DNA from 4 places in the Micromonospora fluostatini genome. Region 4 is predicted to be linked to each of the others. Evidence: riboswitches for the same ligand, from Rfam matches in the RefSeq annotation. Region 4 holds a riboswitch; each other region holds the start of a gene.

What was found. A riboswitch is a leader RNA that binds a small molecule or an ion and turns the genes downstream of it on or off. The one in region 4 is predicted to bind cyclic di-AMP.
Region 1: linked by a shared signal. The riboswitch ahead of ACQUFX_RS09610 (LysM peptidoglycan-binding domain-containing protein) and the one ahead of ACQUFX_RS23075 (coiled-coil domain-containing protein) in region 4 are both predicted to bind cyclic di-AMP.
Region 2: linked by a shared signal. The riboswitch ahead of ACQUFX_RS01420 (coiled-coil domain-containing protein) and the one ahead of ACQUFX_RS23075 (coiled-coil domain-containing protein) in region 4 are both predicted to bind cyclic di-AMP.
Region 3: linked by a shared signal. The riboswitch ahead of ACQUFX_RS25165 (C40 family peptidase) and the one ahead of ACQUFX_RS23075 (coiled-coil domain-containing protein) in region 4 are both predicted to bind cyclic di-AMP.

The regions. Positions count from the first base shown of each region.
Region 1 covers NZ_CP191251.1:2,237,992-2,242,970, reverse strand. The annotation lists partial or broken gene ACQUFX_RS09630 (snapalysin family zinc-dependent metalloprotease) at 1-88, shown strand, start outside; gene ACQUFX_RS09625 (S1 family peptidase) at 94-795, shown strand; gene htpG (molecular chaperone HtpG) at 1,079-2,995, shown strand; gene ACQUFX_RS09615 (hypothetical protein) at 3,186-3,515, opposite strand; cyclic di-AMP (ydaO/yuaA leader) riboswitch at 3,860-4,000, shown strand; gene ACQUFX_RS09610 (LysM peptidoglycan-binding domain-containing protein) at 3,997-4,668, shown strand; gene ACQUFX_RS09605 (diacylglycerol/lipid kinase family protein) at 4,820-4,979, shown strand, end outside.
Region 2 covers NZ_CP191251.1:312,002-316,980, forward strand. The annotation lists gene ACQUFX_RS01415 (PfkB family carbohydrate kinase) at 1-965, opposite strand, end outside; gene ACQUFX_RS01420 (coiled-coil domain-containing protein) at 1,103-2,224, opposite strand; cyclic di-AMP (ydaO/yuaA leader) riboswitch at 2,228-2,360, opposite strand; gene ACQUFX_RS01425 (cation diffusion facilitator family transporter) at 2,515-3,429, opposite strand; gene ACQUFX_RS01430 (HelD family protein) at 3,729-4,979, opposite strand, start outside.
Region 3 covers NZ_CP191251.1:5,666,488-5,671,466, forward strand. The annotation lists gene dcd (dCTP deaminase) at 1-249, shown strand, start outside; gene ACQUFX_RS25165 (C40 family peptidase) at 443-1,555, opposite strand; cyclic di-AMP (ydaO/yuaA leader) riboswitch at 1,566-1,706, opposite strand; gene ACQUFX_RS25170 (C40 family peptidase) at 1,928-2,941, opposite strand; gene ACQUFX_RS25175 ((Fe-S)-binding protein) at 3,251-4,979, opposite strand, start outside.
Region 4 covers NZ_CP191251.1:5,231,062-5,236,040, reverse strand. The annotation lists gene ACQUFX_RS23080 (carbonic anhydrase) at 1-207, shown strand, start outside; gene ACQUFX_RS23075 (coiled-coil domain-containing protein) at 289-1,299, opposite strand; cyclic di-AMP (ydaO/yuaA leader) riboswitch at 1,304-1,434, opposite strand; gene ACQUFX_RS23070 (YibE/F family protein) at 1,601-2,959, opposite strand; gene ACQUFX_RS23065 (metal-sensitive transcriptional regulator) at 3,300-3,602, opposite strand; gene ACQUFX_RS23060 (heavy-metal-associated domain-containing protein) at 3,725-3,934, shown strand; gene ACQUFX_RS23055 (hypothetical protein) at 4,046-4,979, shown strand, end outside.

The DNA.
Region 1 (4,979 bases), 3.0 Mb from region 4:
ATGTCCGGCAGCAGCGCCCCGGTGTCCTGCCGCAACGCCAACCCCAGCGCCGCCGAGGCGGCCCAGGTCGACCGGCTGTTCGGCGGCGCCGCCCTGGCCGAGATCGCCCCCCAGGGCTTCACCTGGAGCAACTCGGACCCCGGTGACGTCGCCACGCCGATGGTGGTCGGCGGCCGTCCGGCAAGCGAGAACTACCCCTTCATGGTGTACGTCTCCGGCTGCACCGGCTCGCTGATCAAGGCCAACTGGGCGGTCACCGCCAAGCACTGCGGCACCCCGGCCTCGGTCCGGGTGGGCAGCAACAACCGCTCCAGCGGGGGGACCGTGGTCAGCGTGATCCGGGCGGTGAACCACCCGACCATCGACGTCAAGCTGCTGCAGCTCGGCAGCTCGGTCAGCTACGCCCCGGCCCCGATCCCGACCACCTCGGGCGCGGTCGGCACCGCCACCCGGATCATCGGGTGGGGCCAGACCTGCGCCCCGCGCGGCTGCGGTTCGGCCCCGCTCGTCGCCAACGAGCTGGACACCTCGATCGTCGCGGACACCCGGTGCCTCGGCATCAACGGCCCGTACGAGATCTGCACCAACAACACCAACGGCAACTCCGGCGCCTGCTACGGCGACTCCGGCGGGCCGCAGGTGCGCCGGGTCAACGGGGTGTGGAACCTGATCGGCGCCACCAGCCGCGCCGGCAACAACAACTCGACCTGCGCCACCGCCCCGTCCATCTACGGCGACCTGCCGTCGATCCGCTCCTGGATCAACACCCAGGTCGGCGGGCTGCCCGCCGCCTGAGCACCGGACCCGAACGGGGGGGACGCCGGCCACGGCGTCCCCCCGCCCGTGGGGAAGGAAGGGCCCCTTCTTAACGCCTGCGGTAGAGAAGGGAACCCCTCTCACACCCGGAGCCCTCCCGGGCCCGGCGGCACCTCGATCGGCGTCTCCGCTCCGGGGCGACCGGGGCGTCGACGCGGCCGGTGCGGGTGTGTCGGCTGCGGGGCCTGACCGGACAGCGACCGGTCGTCGACGCGCCGTATCCTTCTCCGCGGAACCGTGGCAGGACCGCAGGAGGGATGACGTGAGCAACCGGACCGAGACGTTGGAGTTCCAGGCCGAGACCCGTCAGCTGTTGCAGTTGATGGTCCATTCGATCTACTCGAACAAGGACGTCTTCCTGCGCGAACTCATCTCGAACGCCTCCGACGCGCTGGACAAGCTGCGCCTGGAGTCGATGATCGACAAGGATCTGCAGGCCGACACCGACGACCTGCACATCGAGATCGACGCCGACCGCGAGGCCCGGACGCTCACCGTCCGGGACAACGGCATCGGGATGTCCCGCGACGACGTCGTCGCGCTGATCGGCACGATCGCCCGCTCCGGCACCGCCGAGCTGCTGCAGAAGCTGCGCGAGTCCCGCGACGCCGCGGCCAACCAGGAGCTGATCGGTCAGTTCGGCGTCGGGTTCTACGCCACCTTCATGGTCGCCGAGAAGGTCACCCTGGTCACCCGGCGGGCCGGCGATAGCGAGGGTACCCGCTGGGAGTCCACCGGCGCCGGCACGTACGAGATCGAGACGGTGGCCAACGCCCCGCAGGGCACCTCGGTCACCGTGCACCTCAAGCCCGAGGACAGCGAGGACAACCTCTTCGACTACACCGCCGAGGCGAAGATCCGGGAGATCGTCAAGCGGTACTCCGACTTCATCTCGTGGCCGATCCGGATGACCGTGGAGCGGGCCGGCGAGGAGGGCGCGACCACCAGCGAGGTGCAGACCCTCAACTCGATGAAGGCGCTCTGGGCGCGTCCGCGCGACGAGGTCGCCGAGGAGGACTACCGGGACTTCTACCGGCACGTCAGCCACGACTGGGCCGACCCGCTGGAGACCATCCACATGCGGGGCGAGGGGACCTTCGAGTACGAGGCCCTGCTCTTCGTCCCCTCGCACGCCCCGTTCGACCTGTTCATGCGGGAGGGGCGGCGCGGCGTCCAGCTCTACGTCAAGCGCGTCTTCATCATGGACGACTGCGAGGCGCTGATCCCGAACTACCTGCGCTTCGTCAAGGGTGTGGTGGACGCCCACGACCTGTCGCTGAACATCTCCCGGGAGATCCTCCAGCAGGACCGGCAGATCCAGGTGGTGCGCCGCCGGCTGGTCCGCAAGGTGCTCACCACGATCCGGGACCTCAAGGCCAACCAGGAGGAGAAGTACCGCACCCTCTGGACCGAGTTCGGTCGGGCGCTCAAGGAGGGGCTGATCGAGGACCCGGACAACCGGGACACCCTCTTCGAGATCGTCTCGCTCGCCTCCACCCACGACCCGGCCGAGCCGACCACCCTCGCCGGCTACGTCGAGCGGATGAAGGACGGCCAGAGCGAGGTCTACTACGCCACCGGCGAGTCCCGCACCATGATCGAGAACTCGCCACACATGGAGGCGTTCCGGGCCAAGGGGTACGAGGTGCTGATCCTCACCGACCCGGTCGACGAGGTCTGGGTCGAGCAGGTCGGCCAGTTCGACGGCAAGCCGCTGCGCTCCATCGCCAAGGGCCAGGTCGACCTGGACACCGAGGAGGAGAAGAAGAGCGCCGAGGCCGAGCGGGAGCAGCGCGGCAAGGAGTTCGCGGCGCTGCTGACCTGGATGACCGGGCAGCTCCAGGAGAGCGTCAAGGAGGTCCGGCTGTCGTCGCGGCTGACCACCTCGCCGGCCTGCGTCGTCGGCGACGCGTACGACATGACGCCCACGCTGGAGAAGATGTACCGGGCGATGGGGCAGGAGGTCCCGCCGGTCAAGCGGATCCTGGAACTCAACCCGACCCACCCGCTGGTCACCGGCCTGCGGACGGCGCACGAGCAGGGTGGCGACGACACCGCCGCGCTGACCGAGACCGCCGAGCTGCTGTACGGCATGGCACTGCTCGCCGAGGGCGGGGAGTTGACCGACCCGGCCCGGTTCACCCGGATCCTGGCCGACCGGCTGGCCCGTACCCTCTGACCGCGTCGGCTGCTCGCTGACCGCTTCGGCGCGGGGTGGCGCCCCACCGGGCCCACCCCGCGCCGCTCGTCGTCGGCTGCGACGCCGTGGACGTGGTCGCGGAGCCCGCCGGCGGTGGCCTCGTCGGCCCCGGTCACCCGCTGGCCGGATTTTGTCGTGGTGACCGGCGCGGTGTGCTGACCGAGGCGGATCAGGCTGCGGCGGCGGGCGAGTCGTGCCGGTGGTGCGGGTGCCCGACGGGAGCGGACTGCTCCGACGGCTGCTGCCAGGCCGGCTGCTGCCAGGCCGGCTGCTGCCAGGTCGGCTGCTGCTGTGGCGGCTGTGCCAGGCGCAGGGCCTGCTGTGACCAGGCCCAGGGTGCGCAGGGCTGCGGCCGGTCGAGGCACTGGAGGTTGCGGCACTCCCTGTGCTCGCCGCCCCGGTGCTGCTCGGCGACCCGGACAGCGAGGCGCCACAGCATCGGGTCGGTCACGCCCTCCGGCACGTTGTCCCGACGGTCAGGTCGGACGGAATCGGACATGAGCGGTCCCCCTCGTACGCGATGTCCCCTTAACCCTCACCAGTCAACACCGGGTTGAACCCGCACCACCGGCCACCAGCACGTGACAATCGCCACGTGGCCCTGCCCTCCGACCTGCGACCCGGCGGTCCGGCGGGGCCGTCGGACATCGACGTGCACCCCGGGGCCGGCGCTCCATGATGCACGCCGTGGACGGTGCCGCAACCCGACCGGAGGCGGCCCCGCGTGGCCCGGTGAAGAACCTCACCGACGGTGGGCGATCGGGGCAGACCGCCCTACCGTCGTACGAGTTCGCGTTTGCGGACACCGCGCCCGGTACGCCCAATCCATGCCACCGGTCCGCGCGGCACCAGTCGTCCAGGGCATGGAGCGGGGGACCCGACGTTTCACGGTGCAGGTCACCTCGGGGTGAAGCCGCCCAGCGGCGGCCGGGCTCCTCGGCCCGAACCCGACAGCTCACCTCGTCGGCGTGGAGGAACCAATGCCAACTCAGTACAACGCCCGGCACCGCCGTACCAGCAACCGCCGCAGGACGGTCGGCGCCCTCGCCGTCGGCGCGATGACCGGGGCCGCAGCCGTGCTCGGCACGGCCGCCCCCGCGCAGGCCGACAGCGTCAACTGGGACGCGATCGCGCAGTGCGAGTCCAGCGGGAACTGGAGCATCAACACCGGCAACGGCTACTACGGCGGGCTCCAGTTCAAGCAGAGCACCTGGGAGGGGTACGGCGGCCTCAGGTACGCCAAGCGGGCCGACCTGGCCAGTCGGGGCGAGCAGATCGCGGTGGCCGAGCGGGTCCTCAAGGGCCAGGGCATCGGCGCCTGGCCGACCTGCGGCAAGAGGGGCGGCGCGGCGAAGGGCTCCGCCTCGGCGTCGACGTCGAGCGGGTCGAAGTCGACCACCTCGAAGTCGTCCGGGTCGCAGTCGCGGTCGACCGGGACGGCGGAGCGGGCCGAGAACCGCCAGCGTGCCGCCCAGCCGGCCACCCGGGGCAGCGACCGGGGCACGTACGTGGTCCGGCCCGGCGACACGCTGTCGACGATCGCCCAGGCGAAGAACGTCCGCGGCGGATGGCAGGCCCTGTACGAGCGCAACGAGCGGGTCGTCGGCGACGACCCGGGCCTGATCTTCCCGAGCCAGCGGCTCAGCCTCTGAATCCTCCCGGGTCAGCGGCTCAGCCGCTGACCGTCACCGACCACGGGGTCCGTGGGGTCCACGACGCCCGGCCGGATTCTCCTCCCGGCCGGGCGTCGCCCGGCTCACCGGCAGGCGTGGCGAGCCGGCCGGCGGGGTACCAGCGGTCACCATGAGCACGAGCACGCGGGAAGATCGCCCCGCCGGGCCGGTGGACGCCGCCCCGGCCGTCGGGACCGTCGCCGTCGTCGCGCACCGCAAGAAGACCTTCGGCGGTGGCCTCGACGAACTCCGCGCGACACTGGTCGGCGCGGGTGTGCGGGACCTGCTCT
Region 2 (4,979 bases), 2.4 Mb from region 4:
ACCCGGTGGGCCAGGTCGTCCGGGGTGGTCCGCTCCTGCGGCCGGGAGCCGGCCGGGACGAGGCGGACCCGGTCCACCAGGCCGGTGATCGAGTCGAGCCGGCCGGTGCCCAGCCCGTGCCGGGTGACGTTCAACGCGCCGGCCGCCGCGCCGGTGCGGATCGCGGTCCGGATGTCCCCGCCGACGGCGACCACCGCCGCCACCCCGGCGGTCATCGAGTCGCCCGCGCCGCGCGGGTCAGCGGCCTGGAGGCGGGGCATCTCCACCTCGAACACCTCCCCGTCGACCAGGGCCAGCGCCGGCTCGTCGGCCCGGCTGACCAGCACCGTCTGGGCCCCGGCGTGGTGCAGGTCGTAGAGCACGCCGGTCAGCTCCTCGGCGCTGTCGTCGCGGGCCAGCCCGTCGCGGAGCAGCTCCTCGTGACTGATCTTGCAGAAGAAGACCCCGCTGTCCAGGACGGCGGTGAGGTGTTCCCCGGAGAGGTCGACCACCACCCGGCTGCCGTTGTCGCCCAGGTCGGCGGCGAACCGCCGGTACACGTCGGGCGGGACGAGGGACGGCTGGTTGGGGCCGCTGAGCACGCTGACCGGGGCGCGCAGCCCCTCGCCGAGCGCCAGGTTGTAGAGCTCGTCCAGCTCGTGGCGGGTGAGCGGGTGGCCGGGTACGTCGACGACCTCGTGCCGGACGCCGTCGCGGCGGTCGTGCACGTACCCGCCGTTGGTGGAGTGCCGGCGTACCGTGCGCAGGTCCACCCCCTCGCTGCCCAGCAGCGGCTCCAGCACCTGGCCGATCTCGCCGCCGATGCTGGCGCAGAGCACCACCGGCACGCCGAGGGAGGAGATCATCCGGGCCTGCCAGACCCCCTGCCCGCCGGGGTGCAGGTGCAGTTCCGGCTCGTCACCGGGCTGTTCGACGGTGACCGTCAGCAGCGGGGTCGGGGCGAAGACCATCACGTGCCCGTCCATCGTGACCACCTTTTCGTCCTCCACGCCGGGTCGCTCACCTGATAACCCCCGGTACGGCGTCACGGGCACGGTCCGGCGCGGACGAAAACGCCCGGTGTCCCCCGTGACGGCGGGACACCGGGCGGTCGGCGTACGGGTCAGTAGACCGACAGGTGCACGTGGTTGGTGTGGTCGCTGGACGGGTCCCCGTTCGCCCCGCTGTACGACTTCCAACCGCTGCTCGGCAGCCAGATCTGCCGGTACCAGATCACGTACAGCACGGCGAGCCGGTCGGCGTTCCTGACGTAGTACGCCGCCAGGTTGTTGCCGTACGTCCGGTCCCCGCCGGTGGCGTCGCCGCCGAAGCCGTTCTTCTGCGCCGCGAAGTCGCAGGCCCGGCCCTTGGGGTGCTCACCGGAGCCACCCGGCCGGTAGCAGGAGACGTACCGGGTGAAGCCGGCCGCCTTGGCCTGGTTGAGCGCGTGCAGCGTGCGGGGGGTGATGCAGCCGTTGGCCGGGGTCGGGTCGTTGACGCTGCACGACTCGCGCGGCCAGGAGCCGTCGGGGTTGCGCGGCGCGGCCTTGGCGGTCTTGGTGCTCGTCCCGCCCGGCCCGCTGGACCCGCTGGACCCCGCGTTGCTGCGTTGCTGCGCCTGCTGCCGGCGGCGCTCCTGCGCCTCGCGGGCATCCCGCGCGATGGACGCCTCCAGAGCCTGTTCGGCCTGCTCCTTGCGCTTGGCCATGGTCGCGACCTGCTTGCGCTGCTCGCGGACCTCGCCGTCGAGGGCGAGCTTGGTGCGGGCGGACGAGTCGCGGGTCTCGCGCAGCCTGCGCAGCTCCCGCTCCTCGCTGGCGGCGACCTGGTCGAGCGCGGCGGCGCGGTCCAGGAAGCCCTCGGGCGAGTTCGCGTTGAGCAGCGCGTTCGCCGCGCCGAGCCGGCCGGTGCGGTACGCCACCTGGGCGATCTCACCGACCTTGCCGGTGCGGACCGCCAGGTCGGCCTCCAGGGTCTTGAGCTGGCCGGTGAGGTCCTGCTGCCGCTTGGCCGACTTCTCCAGCTTGGCCTTCGCGTCGAGCCAACCCTTGCTCGCCGCCTCGAGCTGGTTGCGCAGGGCCGGGGTGCCACCCTCGGGGTCGTCGTCCGGCGCGGCCAGCAGGCCGGCCCGGGTGGCGGCGGACGTCGGCGTGACCGGCGCGATGGCGGCGCCGACGGCGAGCGCCGTGACGAGCACGGCCGCCAGCCGGGCGGTGATACGTCGCGGTGATGCCACTACTGCCAAGACATGTCCTTCCGTCAGCCGCCGACCGGGTTAGCTGACGGGTTCGGGACGGAAGATCCCTACCGCGCTGACGCGGATGCACCCCACGGACGTGGTTCCCCGGCTCGCCACCGTGGCGATTAGGCGACGGCCACCGCCGGCGCCGGTGGGCGCCGCCTGGCGGAGGCCGGAACCGAGCCTACCGGTGCGGGTGTGACTACTGCAGTCACCGTGACCGCTGACGTCCGGAGGGACACCAGTTAACTCGGCATGAACCGGACAATACGCGCCCAGATTTAAGCGTGCGCTAATTACCAGCCGACCGCCCCGCAGGCCCCCGGTGACGCTCCGGGCTCGATCTGCAACGTGGCGTGCTCGATGTGGAAGTCCTCGCGCAGGGCCGTCCGGGCGGCGGCGAGGACCGTGCCGACCTCGGCGCCGGGGGTGGTGGTCAGGTGCGCCGAGGCGACCTCCATGCCCGAGGTGAGGGTCCACAGGTGCAGGTCGTGCACCTCGGCCACGCCGGGGACGGCGGAGAGCCGGTCGTGCACCTCGGTCACCTGGAGGTGCTCCGGGGCGGCCTGGACCAGGATCCGCAGCGCGGCGCGGGCCAGCCGCCAGGTCCGGGGGAGGATGAAGGCGCCGATGGCGACCGCCACCAGCGGGTCGGCCCACCACCAGCCGGTGACCATGATCACCAGTGCGGCGGCGATCACGCCGAGCGAGCCGAGCAGGTCGGCGAGGACCTCCAGGTACGCCCCGCGCAGGTTGATGCTCTCCTCGGCGCCCTTGCGCAGCAGCCCGAAGGCGACCACGTTGGCGAGGAGGCCGAGCAGCGCCACGACCAGCATCGGGCCGGTGAGCACCTCCGGCGGCTCGCCGAGCCGGCGGACCGCCTCGATCAGCACGTAGACCGCGACCCCGCTGAGCAGCAGCGCGTTGGCGAGGGCGGCGAGCACCTCCAGGCGGTAGAGGCCGAAGGTGCGCTGCGGGTCGGCGGTGGCCCGGCGGGTGGCGGTGATCGCGGCCAGCGCCAGCCCGATGCCCAGGACGTCGGTGAACATGTGCCCGGCGTCGGAGAGCAGCGCCAGCGACCCGGTGCCGAAGGCGCCCACGGTCTGCACGACCGTGAACGCGGCCAGGATGACCAGCGCGGCCCAGAGTCGCCCCCGGTGCCGGTGTGCGGCGTTCGCCACCGTGGCCTGGTGATCATGCCCTGCGCCCACGTCCACACCCTCCGCCTGTCGTCCGGACCCGGTCCAACATATGCTCACATCGCTATGTGTGCAAGTAAACTGTCGGTATTCGGCCGTTGACCGGTGGGTGACAGGTCGACCCGGGGGATCAGGCCGCCGGGACACGGCGGGGCGAGCCCGCCGGGACACCGCCGGTCAGCCCGCCGACCACCCGGCGGGCCGGCGGGTGGGTCGGGCAGAACGGCAGGCCGGTGGGCGGACCGCTGGCCGGTGGGTCCGGGCAGGCCGCTGCCGGCGGGCGGGTCGGGAGGCGGGCCGAGGCCGGTGGCTCAGCCGGTGATGTCGAGCGTGGTCAGGCGCTGGGTGGCCCGGGAGAGCGCGACGTACAGGGTGCGGACGCCGGAGCCCGGATCGGCCCGGATCTCGCCCGGCGCGACCAGCACCACCCCGTCGTACTCCATGCCCTTGGCCTGGAGGCTGGTCACCACCTGGAGCCGGGTCCCGCCCCGCTCGCCCAGCCAGCCGGCCACCTCGTCGCGGCGCGGCACCGGCGTGATCACCCCGACCGTCCCCGGCACCTCGGCCAGCAGCGCCTCCGCCGCCGCGACGGTCGCCGCCGCCAGGTCCGCCGCCGGCACCAGCCGCCGCACCGGCTCCACCCCGGTGGAGCGCACGGCGGTGGGCAGTGGCAGGTCCGGGTCGATCCGGCGGATCTCCGCCGCCGCCACCGCGAAGATCTCCGCCGGGTTGCGGTAGTTGGTGGTCAACGTGAACCGGTGCTGCCTGCGCCGGCCCAACGCCTGGTCCCGGGCCCGGGACAGCTCCGCCGGGTCACCCGTCCAGGCCGTCTGGGCGGGGTCGCCGACCACCGTCCAGGACGCCAGCCGACCCCGGCGGCCGATCATCCGCCACTGCATCGGCGAGACGTCCTGTGCCTCGTCGACCACCACGTGGGCGTACTCCCGGTAGTCCTCCGGCCGCTGCCGGGCCGCCGCCCGGGCGGCGCGCTGCCGGTCGGCGTGGGTGCTCAGCTCGCGGACCCCACCGGCCAGCGTGTACGGGTCCCGCTTGCGCCGGGCCGGCTGCACCGGCTTGCCCAGCAGCGTGTCCAGTTCGTCCAGCAGGGCGATGTCGGCGATGGTCAGGCCCTCGGTGTCCAGGGTGCGCCAGGCCGCGTCGAGCAGCCGGATCTCCGCACGGGAGAAGATCCCGCCCGCGTACCCGCGCAGCCGCTCCGGCCGGGCCAGCCAGCCGAGCACGTGCCTCGGGTGCAGGCGGGGCCACCAGGCCTTGAGGAACTCCCGGAACTCCGGCCGGTCGGCGATCTCGTCCTCGAAGGCGCGCTGCTCCGGCAGCCGGCCGACGCGCAGCTTGCGGGCCTGCGCCCAGAGCGCGGCGAAGATCCCGTCGAACCCGGCCCGGCGCACCTCGTTGCGGCGGGCCCCCCGGGGCAGCGCCCGCTCCCGGATGGCGTCCAGCTCCGCCCGGGTCAACCGGAGCAGCTCGCCCCGGTAGAGCAGGCGCAGCTCGGTCGGGCCGTCCGGCACCGCGTCCCGGGCGGCCCGCTCCAGCACCCGGCG
Region 3 (4,979 bases), 440 kb from region 4:
ACCCACTCGACCGCCGGCTTCATCGACCCGGGCTTCTCCGGCCACGTCACGCTGGAGCTGTCGAACGTGGCGAACCTGCCGATCACCCTCTGGCCGGGGATGAAGATCGGCCAGCTCTGCATCTTCCGGCTCTCCTCGCCCTCGGAGCACCCGTACGGCTCGGCCGTCTACGGCTCCCGGTACCAGGGTCAGCGCGGGCCGACGCCCAGCCGGTCCTGGCAGCAGTGGCGGACCTGGCCCACCCGCTGACGAGCAGCACAACGTCGTACCGCGGAAGGGCGGCCACCGGGGCGGAAACCCGGCGCCGCCCCCGCGGGACCGGCGGGGGCGGCGCTGACGGTCCCGTCGGAGAACGGGACCACGGGTCCGCCGGTGCGCGGGTGGACGGCGGCCCCCGACCGGACCGCCGAGCCCACCGCCGCCGGCGGCAGGAGGTCGCGTGCTAGCCGGGGCGACCGAAGCTGTGGATCGGGCTGTCGCCGAGGCGCTTCATCTTCACCGGCACCCCGGCGCGGGCGGCGTGCACCACCCAGCCGCCGCCCACGTACATGCCGACGTGGTGCAGGTCGCGGTAGTAGAAGACGAGGTCACCGGGGCGCAGCTCGGAACGGCTCACCGAGGGGGTCACCTTGCGCTGCCGGGCCGCGTTGTGCGGAAGCCGGACGCCGGCCGTCGCCCAGGCGGCGAGCATCAGCCCGGAGCAGTCGTACGCGTGCGGGCCCTCGGCGCCCCAGACGTACGGCTTGCCGATCTGGGCGCAGGCGAACCGGACCGCCTCGCCGGCCGCGCCACCGGGGTACGAGACCGGGCAGGGCGCCGGGCGCAGCGGACCGCCGGCACCCTTGCCGTACGCCCGCAGCCGCAGCTTCTGGAGCCGGTCGATCTCGGCGTCGATCTGCCGGCGGCTGGCGGCCAGGCCCTTCTCGGTCCGGTCGAGGAGGCCGACCAGCCGGTCCAGCGGGGCCTTGCGGGCGGCCAGTTCGTCGCGCAGTTCCCGGGCCGCCCGGACGTCCTCGTGCTGCCGGTGGGCGACCCGGTCGATCAGCTCGATCCGGCTGATCAGCTCCCCCGGGGTACGGCCGGCCAGCATGGCGTTGACCGCCGAGACGCTCTCGCCCTTGTAGGCCCGCACCGCGAGTCGGCTGACCCGCAGCATGGCCTCGTCGACCTGGCGCTGCAACGGCTCGATGCGGGCGGCCAGGGCGGCGACCTCGCGCCGCCGGGCGGCGAGGTCCTGCCGGACGGCGTTGTGCCGTTCGATGATCGGTTCGAGCCGGTTCCAGTCCTGGTCGATCCGGCGCTCGATCTCGGCGACCGACGGCTCGGCGTGGGCCGCACCGGGCAGGCCGACCAGGAGGCCGGCGGCCACGGCCAGCGCGACGAGACCGGCGGCCCCTCGCGAAGCGGTGCCGCCACGAGGCGCGGTGCGGCCGTGGGACGGAGCGACGTGCCGGAGTGCGGTGGTGCGGCGGGACGAGCGTGGGCGCGGCGCAGCCGGCACCGGGTCGGCGGGTGCCGACCGGGTGGACGGTGGCCGCGGGGCATGGTGTGCCACCGGGCTCGGTACTCCTTCTCCGGAACCGCCTACCGGGTTAGCTGACGGGTTCGGGCGGAAGGGGACGCCCTACCGCAGTGGACTGCGGATTCACCCCGGCGTACCTGGGTCCCCGGCTCGCCCTGGGTGGGCGACTCGGCGGCGTCGGCCGTTACCGCCCGGGTTGGGCGGACCTGCTGCCGGCCGACGGTTCATCAGCGTAGAGAGGCACCTGTCGATCCGCAACGGAGTGACCCGTGACACTCCGTCTCACGTTCGCTCACTCGCCTGAGATGAGGCGAGTCCTGTTCGGATTCCACCGGGGACCCGGGCGACACGACGACCGAGGCCCCCGGCGGTGCCGGGGGCCTCGGTGCGGGGGTACCGGAGGGGTCAGCCGGGTCGACGGAACCCGGCGACCGGCATGTGGTTGATGCTGGACACGTTGACCGGTTTTCCGGCCCGGGGCGCGTGCACCATCAGGTCGTTGCCGATGTACAGGCCGACATGGGACAGGTCGCTGAAGAAGAAGACCAGGTCACCGGGGCGGGCCTCGCTGCGCGGGATCGCCCGGCCCTGGTTCCACTGGGCACCGGTGAAGTGGGTCAGGCTGATCCCGGCGGCCCGGTACGCGTACTGGGTCAGGCCGGAGCAGTCGAAGGAGTTCGGCCCGGTGGCCCCGAACACGTACGGCTTGCCGACCTGGGCACAGGCCGTCCGGATGGCGATCCGGGCCGCCTCGGTGACCACCCCGTTGACGGTGGGGCAGTTCGTGGCCTTCACGACGGTCTTCGGCATGGCCGCCTGGAGCCGCTTGATCTCGGCCTCGATGCTCTTGCGCTTCTCGGCGAGTTCCTTCTGCTGCTTGCTCTGCGTGGTGACGAGCGTGTCGAACTTTTCCTTCTCGGTGTTGTACTTGGCCTGGACGGCCAGCACGCCCTCGATCTGGCGGCGCTGCTCGGAGGCGACCCGGTCGAGCATGGTGAGCTGCTCGCCGAGCTGGCCGGGGCGGCTGTTCACCAGCACCGCGCCCAGCTCGTAGGAGGGGCCGATGATGTAGTACCGGGAAGCCAGCTCACTGATCCGGTTGAGCGCCAGCTCACTCTCCAACTGCAGGGGCTGGATCTTCTTCTCCAGCTCCGCCGACTTGCGGCGGTTGACCCTCAGTTCGGAGCGGACCTTGTTGTACTGCTCGATGGTCGGTTCGAGCTTCCGCCACTCCTTGTCGATCTTGGCTTCGATCTCGTCGACCGTGGGCTCCGCGTGGGCCGGGACGGCGAACACCCCGACGCCGACGAGCACCGCCGCGCAGAGTGTGAGCAGACGGGTCAACGCCCGGCGCGCGCCACGGGTGCGGGCGGGCAGTTCCGGGACACGACGATGAGGGGGCAGGCTCGCCACCGGCACCGACTCCTTTGCCGACGACCGCCGGGCGCCTCGCGAGGAGGGGAGGGCGAGACAGAGGATCCACAAACGGCCGGTGCCCAACATTAGGGAAAGCAAGCGGCCTCGGCAAGGCGAGGTTTTTCACCATTACCGGTCCGCTGTCGCTTGCGTACCAACGGTATTCGAATTCTGTGGAGCGACGCACATCGATAGGGAGAATTCGGTCGAGCCGGCCGCCCCGCCGATCCGGTCCCGGACCCGCGACGGCGGTGGCGCCCCGCGCGGGGTGCCACCGCCGTCGTCCGTCCCGGCGGTTCTCCGGGTACGCGCTCAGCCCGCGACGGGCTCGTTCTCCCGGCCCGTGGCCGGCTGCTCGGGCTTGACCGAACGGAGCAGGACGCTGGCCACGTCGACCACCTCGACCTGCTCGCCGGCCCCCTTGCCGTTCACGCCGTCGGTGAGCATCGTCGAGCAGAACGGGCAGCCGACGGCGACCGTCTTCGCCCCGGTGGACATGGCCTCCTCGACCCGGTCCACGTTGATCCGCTTGCCGATCCGCTCCTCCATCCACATCCGGGCACCACCGGCGCCGCAGCAGAACGAGCGCTCGCTGTTGCGCGGCATCTCGATCAGCCCACCGTCGCCGGTGCCGGCCGCGCCGCCGCCGATGGCGCTGCCCAGCACCTCGCGGGGCGGGGCGAAGACCCGGTTGTGCCGGCCCAGGTAGCACGGGTCGTGGTACGTGACGCCGCCGTCGACCGGCTGGACCGGGGTCAGCTTGCCGGTGGCGACCAGGTGCGCCAGGAGCTGGGTGTGGTGCACCACCTCGAACTCACCACCGAGCTGGCCGTACTCGTTGCCCAGGGTGTTGAAGCAGTGCGGGCAGGTGGCGACGATCTTGCGCTTGGCCTTCTCCCGACCCTCGAACGCCTCGTTCAGGGTCTCCACGTTCTGCTGGGCCAGCATCTGGAAGACGAACTCGTTGCCGATCCGGCGGGCCGGGTCGCCCGAGCAGGTCTCCCCCTCGCCGAGGATGGCGAAGGAGACGCCGGCCTCGTTCAGCAGGGTGGCGACCGCCCGGGTGGTCTTCTTGGCCCGGTCCTCGAACGCGCCGGCACAACCGACCCAGAACAGGTACTCGAAGTCCTCGACCTCACCGACCCGGGGCACCTCGAAGTCCAGGCCCTTGGTCCAGTCCTCCCGGGTGTTCTGCGGGGCGCCCCACGGGTTGCCCTTGTTCTCCAGGTTGCGCAGCATCACGCCGGCCTCCGAGGGGAAGCTCGACTCGATCAGCACCTGGTATCGGCGCATGTCGACGATGTGGTCGACGTGCTCGATGTCGACCGGGCACTGCTCGACGCAGGCCCCGCAGGTGGTGCAGGACCAGAGCACGTCCGGGTCGATCACGCCACCGGCCTCGGCGTCACCGATCAGCGGCTTCTCCGCCTCGGCCAGCGCCAGCACGTCGACGTGCGCGAGCTGGGCGGCGGTGGCCTTCTCCTCGCCGGTCAGGTCCTTGCCACCGCCGGCCAGCAGGTACGGCGCCTTGGCGTACGCGTGGTCGCGCAGGCTCAGGATCAGCAGCTTCGGCGACAGCGGCTTGCCGGTGTTCCAGGCGGGGCACTGCGACTGGCAGCGACCGCACTCGGTGCAGGTGCTGAAGTCGAGCAGGCCCTTCCAGGTGAACTGCTCGACCTGGGCGACCCCGAACTGGTCCTTCTCGGGGTCCGCCTCCTCGAAGTCGAGCGGCTTGCCCTCGCTCGTCATCGGGCGCAGCGCGCCGAGGCCGGAGCCGGCGCCGACGGGGTCGCGCTTGAAGAAGATGTTGGGGAACGCCAGGAAGCGGTGCCAGGCGACGCCCATGGTGACGTTCAGGGAGATCACGATGACCCAGATCATCGAGATCGAGATCTTGACGAGGGCGGCGACGCTGACGCCGGTCTCCCAGCCGGGCAGGGCGGCGCCGACGGCGTGGCTGAGCGGGGTCGCCCAGGCCGGGTACTCGAAGTGGTCGGTGGCGACCTTGAAGCCCCGGATGACGAAGCCCATGATCAGGACG
Region 4 (4,979 bases):
AGCCTGCGGCACGCCGCCGCCCAGGGCATCGGTGACCCGGAGGGGATCATCGACGTCCACATCGCCCAGACCGTCAACGAGCTGGTGGGCAACTCCGCCGTGCTGGCCGCCGAGATCGCGGCCGGACGGTGCGCGGTGGTGGGGATGTCGTACCAGCTCAACGCCGGTCGGGTGCGCACGGTGGCCTCGGTGCCCCGCAGCCTCTGACCCCGTCCCGACCCGACCGCACACGACGGACCGGGCCGCCCCGCAGGTGTGGGGGGCGGCCCGGTCCGGTGGTCGGTGCGGCTACAGCAGCGAGACGTGCACGTGGTCCGTGTGGTTCGACGGCCCGCTGTAGGAACTCCAGCCGTTCGCCGGGAACCAGATCTGCCGGTTCCAGATGACGTAGTACACGCCGAGCCGGTCGGCGTTGCGGACCAGGAACGCGGTCAGGTTGTTGCCGTACATCCGGGTGTCGTTGTTGTGCCACGGGGCGAACCCCCGGTTCTGCAACGACCAGTCGCAGGCCCGGCCCTTCGGGTGCTCCCACGGCCCGCCCGGCCGGTAGCAGCCGACGAAGCGGTCGAAGCCGGCCCGCTTCACCTCCTTGTACATGTGGAGGGTGCGGGGCGTGATGCAGCCGGACGTGGTCGGGTCGTTCTCGGTGCAGCTCATCGGTCGCCAGTTGCCGTCCGAGTCCCGCCCCGGGCCCATCCGTGCCACCGGCGACTCGGCCGCCACCAGGCCGCCGGTCAGGCCCTGCCCACCGACGAGGGCGAGCGACTTCTCCGCCTCCCGCTTCTGCTTGGCCATGATGGCGGTCTGCTTCTGCTGCTCACCGACCTCGGCGTCGAGCTCCAGCTTGGCCTGGGCCGCCTTGTCCTTGACCGCCTGCACCTCGGCCAGCTTCCGGGCGTTGACCATGTTCAGCTCGTCGAGGGCCTGGGCCCGCTTGACGAACGAGTCGGGCTGGCCGCTGTCCAGCAGCATGGCCATCGCGCCGATCCGACCGCTGCGGTACGACTGGGCCGCGATCTGCCCGACCTGCGGGGCCAGCTCGTCCAGCTCGGTCTGCGCCCGGCGGACCTCCAGGTCGAGCTGGAGCTGCCGCTTCTTGGACTTCTCCAGCTTGGCCTTGGCCTGAACGTAGCCCCGGTTGGTCGTCTCGATGACCTCGTTGAGCAGTTTCGAGTCGCCGTCCTCGTGCCCCGAGGGCCGGGAGGGCTCGGCCACCGCCGGCACGGGTCCGGCGAAGATGGCGAACGCGGTGATCACCGCCGCCGCCGGGGCCAACCAGCGGCGCAGGGGTGCCGTCACAGTCTTCCCTTCCGTCGGCCGCCGACCGGGTTAGCTGACGGGTTCGGGACGGAAGTAGCCCCTACCGCTGACGCGGATTCACCCCAGGTACCTGGTTCCCCGGCTCGCGCAGTGGCGATTGGGCGGCGGCACCGCTGGCGCCGCTGCGCGCCTTCGGCGGTGACCGGCAGCGAGGTTACCCGAGAGTCGCCCCTGGGATCTACGTCCGGAAGCCGACTTAATGCGTGATTTCGCCATGGCGGGGCGTAACCAGTGACGCGCTTCTCATGGTGCGAAGCCGTGGCGGTCACGCTGAGGAGTGTCACCATGCGGGGTCGGTGTTCCTTTCTCGGTCAGGCCACCTCGCGGGGGCGTCGGGGGACTGGTTGGCGGCCCGGGGCGCGCTCAGGGCCTCGAGCGCGTCGTGCCGTGGGGCCGGCGGACGGGCCGAGCCGGAGCCGTCGGCGGGCGGGGCGCCGGCTCCGGCCCCGGCGGCGGCGCGGCGGCCGGCGGCGGTGACCACCGCGGCGAGACCGGTGGTCAGCGGTACGGCGGCGACCAGCCCGAGCGTGGCGACCACGCTGCGGACGATCTCCTGGGCGAGGAACTCGCTGGTCAGCACCTGGCCGGCCGGCCGGGAGTCGGCGACCAGCAGGAGCAGCAGCGGCAGCGACGCGCCCGCGTACGCGAGCACGATGGTGTTGACGACGGACGCGATGTGCGCCCGACCGACCCGGGTGCCGGCCCGGTAGAGCTGTCTGCGGGTCAGGTTCGGGTTGGCGTGGGCCAGCTCGGTGACCGTGGCGGCCTGGGTGACCGTGACGTCGTCGAGGACGCCGAGGGAACCGATGACGATCCCGGCCAGCAGCAGCCCGTGCAGGTCGACGTCGGTCTGGAACATCGACAGGGTGGTGGCGTTCTCGTCGCCGAACCCGGTGAGGTGGGTGGCCGCCGTCGCCGCCGCCCCGAGCAGGCCGGTGAGCACCAGGCTGCCCAGGGTGCCGAGCACGGCCACCGAGGTCTGGGCGCTGATCCCGTGGGTGAGGTACAGCACGATGAACATGATCAGCGCGGCCCCGACCACCGCCACCAGCAGTGGCGGCTGGCCGGCGCTGATGCCGGGTACGACGAAGGTGATCAGGATCGCGAAGCTGGCCGCCAGCCCGCCGAGCGCGGCGAGCCCGCGCCACCTGCCGAACGCCACGATCGCGGCGGCGAAGAGCACGACCAGCCAGAGCAGGGGCTTGCCACGCTGGTGCTCGGCGATGTTGTAGCTGCTCGACTCCGGATCGGCCGGGTCGATCAGCTCCACCAGGACGACCTCGTCGTCCACCTGGACGCGGGGCGCGCCGGGGCCGTCCGGGATCGGTACCTCGACCTGCTGCCCGGAGTCCGGACCCTGCTCCACCCGGACGGTGACGGTGCCGCACGGCCCCTCCGGCCCCGCCGGGGTGCCCTCCGGGCCGGGCTCGGTGGGCAGGCACGGCTCGGTCACCACCCGGGTCACCGTGCCGTGGTACCGGGGCACGTCCCCGCCATCGTCGGCCTGCGGCGTCCGGTCCGGCCAGAGCACCAGGGCGGCGATCAGCGTGGCGACGAAGAGGGGGACGACCGTCGCGACGAGGACCCGTCGCACCTGTGGTGGGGCGGACGGGGCGGGACGGGTGTGGTCGGCGCCCATTGCGACTCTCCAAACGATCCACGGCGGAATACGTGTCCATGCGCCGATTGGTTCACCCCGCCCGTGGACTCGCCGGGGCCGGCACTGTCGGGCGCCGGGCGGTCACCGGAGGTGGTCGGTGGCGGGCGCGGCACCCGGAGGTCCGTCGCGGAGATGGTAGCCACCCGACCTGCCCCGCGCAGGCGGTAGCCGTCAGTCCCGGCCGTCCGGCCCCGCCGGTGCGGCCGTTCCCGCGCCGTCGCCTGCCGTCCCCTGGCTCTCGGGCTGGTGGAGTCGCGCACGGTGACGCGCGCGATGAGATGCACGCCTTTCGCGGCGTGTGCTGCTGGGGTGGGGCGGCTCAGCCGCGCTTCATCAGTCGGCCGACGGCGGCCATCATCTCGGTGGCCATCTCGTCGGTGCGGCCCTCGGCGATGCCCTCGTGCATGCAGTGTCGCGCGTGCCCGTCGAGCAGCCCGAGGGCGACCTTGTCCAGCGCGGCCTGGATGGCGGAGATCTGGGTCAGCACGTCGATGCAGTAGCGGTCCTCGTCCACCATCTTCTCGATGCCCCGGACCTGGCCCTCGACACGGCGTAGCCGGGCGAGGAGCTGGTCCTTGCTGGCGGTGTACCCACGGCTGGGCGCGGGCGTCGGAACGGTCATGGCCCCCAGGTTACCCCTACCCCCAGCGGGTATGTTAGGTTCCAGGCGTCAGATACCCCTACCGGGTATGAGTAGGATGCGCTCCGGAGGGTAACGGGGTGCGGGTGGAGAGGAGTACGGGCATGGTCACCACCAGCTACCAGGTGCAGGGTATGACCTGCGGACACTGCGTACAGGCGGTCAGCACCGAGGTCGGCGCGGTCGACGGGGTCAGCGACGTCCAGGTCGACCTGGCCACCGGCCGGGTCACGGTCACCAGTGAGCGTCCCGTCGATCCGGCGGCGGTCCGCGCGGCCGTCGACGAGGCCGGCTACGAGGTCGTCGACGCCTGACGGGGCGCAGGGCGCGACCGTCGCGCCCCTCGGGGGCCGCCGCGACGCCACCGCCCCCACGGTCGGGACCGGGTGCCCGCTCCATCCGGGCAGCACGAGGAAGGACAGCCCATGAACACGGCGACGAAGCTGACCGGGTTCGCCCTCGCCGTCGTGACGGTGTTCGGTGCGGCCTACGGGGTCGGCCAGGTGGTCGACCCGGTCCGCCCGGTCACCGAGAGCGGTCACCGCACCGACGCCGACCACGGCACCCGCCCCGAGACCAGCGCCGGCCCGGCCCCGGCGTCGCTGCCGGCCGGGATGCTGGTCTCCGACCGGGGCTACACGCTCACCCCCGTCGAGGCTCCGGCCGGTGACTTCGCGTTCCGGATCACCGGGCCCGACGGGCGTCCGGTCACCGGGTACGACGTCACGCACGAGAAGCCGATGCACCTGATCGTGGTCCGGCGGGACCTCTCCGGCTTCCGGCACGTGCACCCGGAGATGTCGGCGGACGGCACCTGGCGGACCGCCACCCCGCTGGCCGGCCCCGGCACCTGGCGGGTCTTCGCCGACTTCGTCCCCACCGGGGCCGACCCGCTGACCCTCGGGGTCGACGTGACCGTCCCCGGGGCGGTCGAGCCCCGGCCACTGCCGGCGCCGGCCCGCACCACCACGGTCGACGGGTACACCGTCACGCTCGACGGGGACCTGCACCCCGGCCGTGCCTCCGGGCTGACGCTGACCGTCGCGCGGGGCGGGGCGCCCGTCGACGACCTGGAGCCCTACCTGGGGGCGTACGGTCACCTGGTGGTGCTGCGCCAGGGCGACCTGGCGTTCCTGCACGTGCACCCGGACGGCTCGCCCGGCGACGGCCGGACCACCCCCGGCCCCACGGTCAGCTTCCACGCCGAGGTCCCGTCGGCGGGGACGTACCGGCTCCATCTCGACTTCCGGCACGGCGGCGTGGTCCGCACGGCGGAGTTCACCGTCGTCGCCGGTGCCCCGACCGCCGGCCCGACGACCGGCGGCCCGACCGCGACCGGCCCGGCCAGCCCCGAGGCTG